DNA from 3 places in the Desulfosporosinus paludis genome. Region 1 is predicted to be linked to each of the others. Evidence: riboswitches for the same ligand, from Rfam matches in the RefSeq annotation. Region 1 holds a riboswitch; each other region holds the start of a gene.

Region 1 (3,279 bases):
GATGCGTGGTGCTAGCCGGGTGGATGACCAGAGATTTGGCATCTCCTACGTTGGCTAAATGTGAGAACAATTTTAGAGCGTTAATGAATTTTTCTCCTTCTTTAAGACCACCTTTGACTCCGAAGGTAAAGATTGCTCCGGAACCTTTGGGTAAATACTTCTGGGCAAGGGCGTGGTAAGGGCTATTGGTTAGACTTGGGTAATTAACCCATGTGACGAATTTATGGCTATTCAGAAACTCTGCCGCTTTTTGGGCGTTAGCAACGTGTCTGTCCATACGGAGGGGGAGGGTTTCTAAACCCTGTAAAAACAAGAAGGAGTTAAATGGAGAAAGCGCTGCTCCAGTGTCCCGCAGCAGGGAGACCCGAGCTTTAGTGATAAAGGCTGCCTTACCGCAGGCTTCGGTATAGACGATGCCATGGTAGCTGGGATCGGGCTCACTCAGTCCGGGGAATTTGCCGTTATCCCAAGCGAAGTTTCCAGAGTCGATAATGACTCCTCCTATCGAAGTACCATGTCCGCCGATAAATTTAGTGGCAGAGTGAACAACGATATCAGCGTCATGCTCGATGGGCCGGCATAAATAAGGAGAGGCAAAGGTATTGTCTACGATCAGAGGAAGGCCATTTTCGTGGGCGATATCGGCAAGTTCCGTTAGGTCAGCGACATTAATTTGAGGATTGCCGATGGTTTCAGTATATAAGGCTTTAGTCCGCTCTGTGATTTTAGCTCGGAATTCCTCCGGCTTATCACCATTGACAAAGTGGACTTTGATCCCTAGTTTTGCAAAAGTATAGGCAAACAGAGTGTAGGTACCACCATAGAGAGAGCCTGAGGCAATAATTTCATCCCCTGCTTGGGCAATATTGAGAATGGCATACGTAATTGCTGCTTGACCTGATGATGTTGCGAGTGCCCCAACTCCGCCTTCTAGAAGGGCCAGGCGCTGTTCAAAAACATCTTGGGTAGGGTTCATAATCCGAGAATAGATGTTGCCTGGTTCTTTTAATGAAAAGAGGTTAGCTGCGTGCTCAGTGTCGTTGAAAACAAAGGAAGACGTTTGGTATATCGGTACGGCTCGGGCGTTGGTTGCTGAATCTGGGTTTTGTCCTCCATGCAAAGAAATGGTTTCAAATCCTAATTGACGTTCTTGAGTCATCGTAAATTCCTCCCTTTAATATGCTGATTTTCTTCGGGTTGATGATTTTTACCTATGTCTTATCATAGGTATTCGGGGAATCAAGTTTATCCCTTGGTAGGATGGGTAAGTTCGGTGGGAGTTTCGATAGTAAATAAAAACGGCCGCTTCAGAGAAGCGGCCGTTACATTATTTAACACGCTACTCTCATCTCTCAGAACCTATTTATTGGTTCTGTTGGAATTAGCACCTCATAGCTGAGCTATAGGTTGCCGGGCATCATAGGGCCAGTCCCTCCGCCGCTCTTGATAAGAGAAATTAATATTTAGTTGTCTCAAATGGATTATAGCTACTATAAAACAAAGCGGAGTCCGTGTCAAGTAGGAAAATAATGGCTGATCACGCCTTAGCTTTTCTGATCAACCTAAGGTTATGGCTTTTAGAGATTATCCATTGCTACAGACAACATCAGCTTTATCCGATTGAGCTGATTAACTTCGCTTGCTCCCGGATCATAGTCGATCGGGGCGATGTTTGCCCCTGGGTAGGAGCGGCGGATCTCTCGGAACATACCTTTCCCTGTGATATGATTCGGCAAGCAGGCAAAGGGCTGCAAACACACAATATTGTTGACCCCACTTCGAATCAATTCGACCATCTCTCCTGTAAGGAACCAGCCTTCTCCCGATTGGTTGGAAAGCGAGAGATGGTTTTGGGCATACTTAGCTATCTCATCAATAGGTTTGGGGGCGGTGAAGCGTATACTGGCTTCAAGGGCTTTTTTCATCTCACGTCGATAGGACTCGATCCGGCCGATAGAAAAATTACCGGAAACCATACTCCAAAATTTTCCTGACAATTGCTCATACTTGATACGATTATCAAAGGCGCCGTATAAAAGGAAGTCTGCAAGATCGGGGACAACGGCTTCAGCGCCTTCGGCTTCCAGCAGTTCCACAATGTTATTGTTTGCTGTGGGGTGAAACTTAACGAGGATTTCTCCGACTACGCCAACCTTCGGTTTGATCCAATCTTCGTGAATGGGAAGATTGTCGAAGTCCGTAACGATCCGACGAACGTTTTGGATAAAGTCCTTTCGTTTGCCGGTTTTCAGGGATTCCTGGCATTGTTTAACCCATTTATCATACAAACGATTGGCCGAACCTGGAATAAGTTCATAAGGGCGTATCTTGTAGAGGACGCGCATCAGAAGGTCTCCGTAAACCAAACCCTGCATAAGCTTTCTAAAGATCGAAAGGGTAATTTTAAAGCCCGGATTCTGTTCTAAACTTGAGGAGTTTCCCGTGTTTAAGGCCACAACGGGGACATGTTCCATATGGGCGTCCGCTAAAGCTTTACGGATGAAAGCGATATAATTCGTGGCTCGACACCCTCCGCCGGTTTGGGAGATGATCACGGAGGTGTTGCTTAAATCATAGTTGCCCGAACCTAAGGCCTTCATGATTTGTCCGACGACAATAATAGCAGGGTAGCAAGCATCGTTATGAACGTATTTCAGGCCTTCGTCAATGGCGGATTTATCAACGGAAGGTAAAATTTCCAGGCGATAGCCTGCCATTTCAAAGCCGGTCTGGAGAAACTGAAAGTGAATAGGGGACATCTGGGGAACTAAAAGGGTATGGGTCTTTTTCATTTCTTTGGTAAAAATCACACGTGGGCGTTTGGTGATGAGTTTTTCTGGGATCACGTTCCGTTTATCACGTTCTTGGATGGCGGCAATTAAAGAACGCACACGGATTCGAGCAGCCCCTAAATTGTTAATTTCGTCAATCTTCAAAACGGTATAGATCTTTCCGTAGGACTCAATGATTTCCTTAACCTGATCTGTGGTGACCGCATCCAGGCCGCAGCCGAAGGATGTCAATTGGATCAATTCTAGAGACTTCTGTTGGGCTACATAGCTCGCGGCAGCATATAATCTGGTATGATATACCCATTGATCTACAATACGCAGGGGGCGCTCAACCTGGCCCAAATGGTTAATAGAGTCTTCCGCCAAAACTGCAAATCCGTACGCTTGAATCATTTCTGGTATTCCGTGATTAATTTCCGGATCAATGTGATAGGGCCTCCCACCCAGGACAATTCCTTTAAGTTGATGGTCTTGGATATACTGGAGG
Region 2 (3,279 bases), 210 kb from region 1:
TTCACAATATTAACGACTAAGTCGAAGTCTTTCACTAGGCGATAGACGATCGGTTTTACCGAAATATCTGTCCCAAAGCGTAAAACAATTCTTTTAGGCGACATAATCAAACCTCCTTTAAGCTATGAGCTATAATACCATCGGCAGGCGAGGGGAGAAGTTTGACAGGCTCTGTCAATAAAAAGTCGCCATGATTAATCCATTGCTTAAGGGTTGAGGCCATCTCCCGTGCTCTTGGCATACTCGACAGAGGAGCTGTTTGAATTTCCTTGCCTCTTACTTGAATCTTGCCGCTTTTTAATTCAGCATAGCTGACATACCCTAAGTTTCCAGGAGTAAATGAGGGATATGCGTCTCCATAGTCAACAACGGGAGCATACAAATCTTCATCCTTCATGGCTGCGTAGCGAGCGATTTCTTCATTGAGAATTGGGATTGGTATACCTATACCCACACTAAGCGTTGCCCCATACCCTAAGAAGCTGGTGCCGACCAGCCACTTGGGACTCATTTGCTTAAGATCCCCTATTACGGCAAGCGTTCCGCCAGCGCCGCCAAGTTCTTTGCCATCGACATTGGTAATGGAAGGGAAATGTTGGGTTCCGTTCCAAGCGACATATCCAATCCCGCCACCAAGAAAAATTTTCGTGCCTACTCCAATCGTTTTGAAATGCGGATCTTTCAAAAGTGGACTTAATTCTCCAGAGGTCGAATAGTTGGCGTTCCCCAACTGAGGTTTTAACATGCCCATATACGTATAAATTGTGTGATCCGTCAGATTTACGGCACAATTGTAATTCTGATAAGCATTACGAGGATTAAAAAGAATGGCTTCATTGATCTCATCAAGGGTTATTGTTGTTTCAAAAGCCTTGCGCGGGTAACAATTCGTTCCATAAGCAATCGCCTTAAGATGAACAGGTTTACGCGCCACCAAGTCTTGAATAACATGCCCGCCGCCATAGCGAAACTCTCCAGGATAGTTGCTGTTCAGAGGATCATCTTCGGGCAGTTCTGCCGCTCCCAAATAGGCATCTACAGCCGCTACTCCAGCATAGGCGGATACTCCGTTCAACCAAACTTTCTGCATTTTCATACGGGGCTTAGTGTGCCCGAAACTTAAAAAAGCTCCCGAAGAACACATCGGCGCAAAAGTTCCCGTAGTGACGACATCTACCTCATGGGCGGCTTGGGAAAGCCCTTTTTCCTCGACCAATGCTATGAGTTCCTCTGCAGTCACTACGACTGCTTTGCCAGCTTTGATCTTGGCGTTAATTTCCGCATACGTCTTCTCAACACTCATGAAACATCCCACCTCCAGATTTGTTGCAGCTTTATCCTCACTAATCCCCAATTAAATTCAACTTCTAGCAGTACTTGGAGTATGACCTAAAAAAGTTCTCTTCAACGCCATCGTGAACAGGCATTGAAAAGGCCTCTTCTAAACAGAAGAGGCCAAATTACGTCATCGACACTCCTCTTATCTATCAGAAGAATTCACTCCTGCAAGAATTAGCACCATGCTTTGAGCAAAGACGAGGCTTTTGCAAGCAAAGCGGGTTGCCGGGTTTCATTGGGCTAGTCCCTCCACCACTCCGGATAAGAGCATACCTATTAAATTCACTACGCTGAGTCTAACATTTGTTACATATCATGTCAATATGATCTCACGATAATTAATACACAAGTTAAGTTTCCGAGTCTCCCGCATAATTAATCCTGCACCGGGAACTCTAAAAATATTCCAAAGAGGAGGGATACAATGCATTCGTCAGATCAACCTAAACCGACAAAACGCCCATTTCCAAAACGTGAAGAACTCCCTTATGGACACTCACCGGATCAAGATGGACGGACTGACTATGGCAAAGATAAAGAAACAACCTATCCGGAGTGAGGTTTTAACTCGCTATCAAAGTGATCTTTTTTGTATTATTCCTGTGACTGAAGGAACCTAAATTATGTTTAACAAGGAGGCTACTTTCTATGTCTAATAAGGCAGCAGATACAACGAAAACTGGCAAACCTGATCGGGGAAAAAATTCCCCATTTAAAAAGAAGACACCACAAGAGGCTGTCTCAAAATAGAAATATAATTTCTATGGAGAGGCAGCCCCTTTCTGTGTAAAAATACAAAAAGACAAGTCCAAAGACCCGTCTTTTCGGTATAATTAGTTTATGCTACAAAACAAAACTATACGCAAAAATTATAACGAAAATAGTGGGGTTTATCAACTCGTGCTCCCACTAAACATGGAAGTATTAATACCAGAAGATGACTCGGTGAGACTGCTATGCCATATGACGGAGGGATTAGATTATACAAATTTAAACAAGGCGTACTCTTCCAAGGGAAGAAATCCAGCAGTCACACCCAAGACATTATTCCGAGTATTGGTGTATGCTTACATGAACGACATTTACACAAGCAGAAAAATAGAGGAAGCCTGTAGGAGAGATATTAATTTCATGTGGTTGCTCCAAGGACAGAAGGTGCCCGACCATAATACGATTGCTCGTTTCCGCAACGGTCGGATTAAAGGAATTATCGAAGGGCTCTTCAACCAATTGGTCGTTAAACTAGGTGAACTGGGTGAGATCCAGTATGAAAATATTTTTATAGATGGTACAAAAATTGAGGCCTATGCCAATAAATATACATTCGTATGGAAGAAAACCACCATCAAAAATGAACAGAAACTGCAAGAAAAAGCCAGGGCATTTCTTGTGAAACTCAATAAAGAAATCGAAACTGGTATTCCATTAAGCGAGTCGGCAATCACAGTGGAAACCCTTCAGAATTACATTGCTTTTCTGAAGGAGAAGCAACAAGCCGAAAAAATAGAGTTTGTTTCTGGAAAGGGAAAACGCAAGACTAATCTGCAAAGGGCAACAGAGACACTAGAAGAATTCTTGGAAAAACAAACGAGATATGATCGTTATAACGAGCTTTTTGATGGTAGAAATAGCTTCTCAAAGACGGATACGGATGCCACTTTTATGCATATGAAGGAAGATCATATGAGAAATTCTCAGCTAAAGCCAGGATACAATGTGCAGATTGGCGTAGAGGCTGAATATATCGTTGGATTGGCCATTTCGAGTGAGCGCTCCGATCAATTGACTCTTATTTCTTTTTTAGAAAAGCTAATTGAGAACTTACCTAAAAGATATCATAATGTCATTGCTGATGCAGGCTACGAAAGTGAAGAAAACTATGTTTATTTTGAGAAACAAGGACTAAAGCCTTTCATTAAGCCACAGACCTATGAAGTAATG
Region 3 (3,279 bases), 250 kb from region 1:
TCTACGCCCACCATGTCTTTGCGAGCTAGGGCCTCTTCCAGCTTAGTCTGGAATCCTTCATCGACACCCGCCTCCAACATGAGCCCTGAGAAGATTCCCATATGCCCAAGGTTAAATTGATAATTTTTGATCCCTAAGCAAGCAATCGCCTCGACAGCAAGAGCAATCACTTCCGCATCAGCCAGTTCTTGGTCAGCACCGATGAGTTCCACTCCAACTTGACGGAATTCACGATACCTAACAGTAGTATTACGGAAAACATCTGCACCATAACACAAGCGGAGAGGTAAATTTGCTCCACGCATACGCGTACTAACCAAACGAGCGATGGGAATCGTCAATTCCGGTCGCAAGGCCAAGATGCGTCCCTCTCGATCGAAAAACTTGTAGAGAGAATCAACTTGCTCCACATCAGGCTGAACACAAGCGGTAAATTCTAAAGTAGGAGGCAGCACTTTTTGATAAGACCAACGCTGAAAAAGTGTCATGACCTCAGTCTCAAGGCGTTCCTGCACTGCAATTTCCTCGGGCAGTAAATCACGCATGCCTTCCGGAATACGTTGTCCTAAATTCGTTCTTAGCATTATTATTCCCCTTCTCTACGCTCAATGATGCTTCAAAATCTGAAACGATTATATTAGTATTCATGGTGAAGTCATCGTAACAATTGATTCTAGATCTCAGATCGAGAATTTACTTCAAGTTTAATCTTGTTCTTGCAATCGGCTTAAGATTAGTTGATACCCATCCGCTCCGAAATTTAAACAGCGTTTAACACGGCTAATGGTTGCCGTACTTACTCCAGTAACTTTTTCAATGGCAGTATAAGTCTCATTTCTCCTTAACATCTTCGCTACTTCCAAACGCTGGGCCAGCGCCTTTATTTCAGCGATCGTGGCAATATCTTCGAAAAACCGATAACACTCTTCTTTCGTTCTTAACAGCAAAATTGCCTCGAATAAGGCGTCCGTTAAGGGATTTTGTAAACGTTCATCGCTTGACATTGTACACCCTCCTCGGATTACTTTCTTCCTTTAATTTATTAAAGCATTGGAATAATGTCAAGTATTTTTACAGATGGACCTGTTTAATTTTTCCTCTTGATATTTCCTCACAGCTTATGCTACAATACAAGCATCTTTTTGCGAGACTTTAACACAAAAATTTCATAAAAACTCTTATTCAGAGTAGGTGGAGGGACTGGCCCGATGAAACCCGGCAACCGGCATTTAAAAGCACGGTGCTAACTCCTGCAGAGAAATCTGGGAGATAAGAGGAAAACCGAATGTAACTCCGCGGGTTTTCTTCGCGGAGTTTTTTGTTGTGTTGAACTCTCGAAAACATCTAAGAAGGAGGTACAACTTGATTCAGATTAACCAGCTAGTCAAAACATACGTCTCCCGCCAAGGAGCCGTAACCGCTCTTGATAACGTTTCCTTGAACATTCCTCAAGGCGCTGTTTACGGGATCATCGGCTTAAGCGGGGCTGGTAAAAGCACACTTATTCGCTGTATAAATCTGCTTGAAAAGCCCACACGCGGAGAAGTCGTCGTTGCAGGTCAGACGTTGACAAAACTTTCCGGAAAGGCACTCCGTCAAGCACGGCAGGGAATCGGGATGATTTTCCAACACTTTTGTCTTTTGCAATCGCGCACGGTGGCGGAAAACATTGCTTTCCCCTGGAGATTGCCGGCGTGCCCAAACAAAGAATCGCTGAACGCGTCGAGGAGTTGCTCAGCCTCGTCAATCTCGAGGAAAAAGCTTCTGCTTACCCTTCTCAACTCAGCGGCGGGCAAAAACAGCGGGTAGGCATTGCGCGAGCACTAGCAACACAACCTCAAGTTCTCTTGTGCGATGAAGCCACTTCAGCTCTCGACCCCCAAACCACCCTCTCGATTCTGAAACTACTCCGAGACATTAACCAAAAACTCGGCTTAACGATTGTTCTAATTACCCACGAAATGAAAGTGGTCAAAGAGATTTGCACGGATGTGGCCGTGATTCACCAAGCCCGCATCGTCGAGCACGGCCCCGTAGAATCTGTCTTCACTCAACCCCAGTCGGACATCGCCCGAGAATTCATAGCAACTATCTTTCCGAAAGACCTTCCAACGGAGCTGCTTAAAGATTTTGCGACTCATCAGGACTCAGAAATTATCCGTCTTCAATTTCTTGGATCGCAGGCTTCGGAGCCCATCATTACTGATTTATTACACACTTGTGCTGTCCGTGCCAACATTCTTTATGGGAGCATTGATCATTTAAGGTCTACTCTCTTTGGTACTTTAACTTTAGAGCTGCAGGGAAACCCAGAGCAACTCCAAGAGGCCCATCACTATTTAGCAGGCCGAAATTTAAACTTGGAGGTGATTCGAATTGCTAACTGAACCCTCCACACTCTTCCAAGTCTCATTAGGGAGCGACTTGCTCCAGCTCGTTTCTCCGGCAATAGGGGATACTCTCTACATGGTCTTCGTCTCCACATTTCTCGCCTACCTTTTAGGACTTCCCTTGGGAGTTGTTTTGGTTGTCAGCTCACCTGGACATATTTCCCCCAACCCTTGGGTGGAGCGAATTCTCGGAACCCTCATCAACATTTTACGATCCGCTCCGTTTATCATCTTATTGGTGGCTCTTATCCCACTAACGCGTGTACTTATCGGCACGTCAATTGGTACGACCGCTGCCATTGTCCCGCTTGTCATCTCGGCAGCCCCTTTTGTGGCAAGGGTCGTGGAAAGCTCTCTCAAAGAAGTTCCCTATGGCATCATTGAGGCATCACTTTCCATGGGAGCCTCACCTTTTCAGATCATCCTTAAAGTACTTCTTCCTGAAGCAAAAGGTTCGCTAATTCTTGGTGCTGCCATCACGACGATCAGCGTGATCGGCTACACTGCCATGGCGGGAGCTGTCGGCGGCGGAGGGTTGGGAGATTTAGCAATTCAATATGGCTATAACCGATTTCGAACCGATATTATGGTTGTCACGGTCATCATACTCGTCATCCTTGTACAAGGGCTGCAGTCCTTAGGAACTGCCTTAGCACGCAAATTAGCCCATTAAGAGTCTATATACTTAAGATCTAATCTAAACTTGAGGAGGAACATTGATGTTAAAAAACAACAAACGTCGCTCACTTGCTTTAATCTTGATTTCCCTGGTCTCACTCACTCTGGTACTCGCTGGATGCGGAAAACCTCAGGCAGCTGCAGCCACCGCTAATTCAACAGGTACTACCGTGCTCAAAGTCGGAGCTACCCCCGTACCCCATGCTGAGAT

The links. A riboswitch is a leader RNA that binds a small molecule or an ion and turns the genes downstream of it on or off. The one in region 1 is predicted to bind S-adenosylmethionine.
Region 2: another riboswitch for S-adenosylmethionine. It lies ahead of VZF35_RS11665 (homocysteine biosynthesis protein); the one in region 1 lies ahead of VZF35_RS10685 (homocysteine synthase).
Region 3: another riboswitch for S-adenosylmethionine. It lies ahead of VZF35_RS09475 (ATP-binding cassette domain-containing protein); the one in region 1 lies ahead of VZF35_RS10685 (homocysteine synthase).

Annotation. Positions count from the first base shown of each region.
Region 1 covers NZ_CP144211.1:2,117,104-2,120,382, reverse strand. Annotated here, with positions in the region: gene VZF35_RS10685 (homocysteine synthase) at 1-1,159, opposite strand, end outside; SAM riboswitch class I at 1,343-1,453, opposite strand; gene VZF35_RS10680 (acyl-CoA dehydratase activase-related protein) at 1,578-3,279, opposite strand, start outside.
Region 2 covers NZ_CP144211.1:2,323,738-2,327,016, forward strand. Annotated here, with positions in the region: partial or broken gene VZF35_RS11660 (NIL domain-containing protein) at 1-104, opposite strand, end outside; gene VZF35_RS11665 (homocysteine biosynthesis protein) at 107-1,303, opposite strand; SAM riboswitch class I at 1,478-1,606, opposite strand; gene VZF35_RS11670 (hypothetical protein) at 1,763-1,897, shown strand; gene VZF35_RS11675 (IS1182 family transposase) at 2,179-3,279, shown strand, end outside.
Region 3 covers NZ_CP144211.1:1,864,875-1,868,153, forward strand. Annotated here, with positions in the region: gene hisZ (ATP phosphoribosyltransferase regulatory subunit) at 1-584, opposite strand, end outside; gene VZF35_RS09470 (YerC/YecD family TrpR-related protein) at 705-1,004, opposite strand; SAM riboswitch class I at 1,176-1,276, shown strand; partial or broken gene VZF35_RS09475 (ATP-binding cassette domain-containing protein) at 1,324-1,808, shown strand; gene VZF35_RS09480 (NIL domain-containing protein) at 1,962-2,387, shown strand; gene VZF35_RS09485 (methionine ABC transporter permease) at 2,377-3,063, shown strand; gene VZF35_RS09490 (MetQ/NlpA family ABC transporter substrate-binding protein) at 3,110-3,279, shown strand, end outside.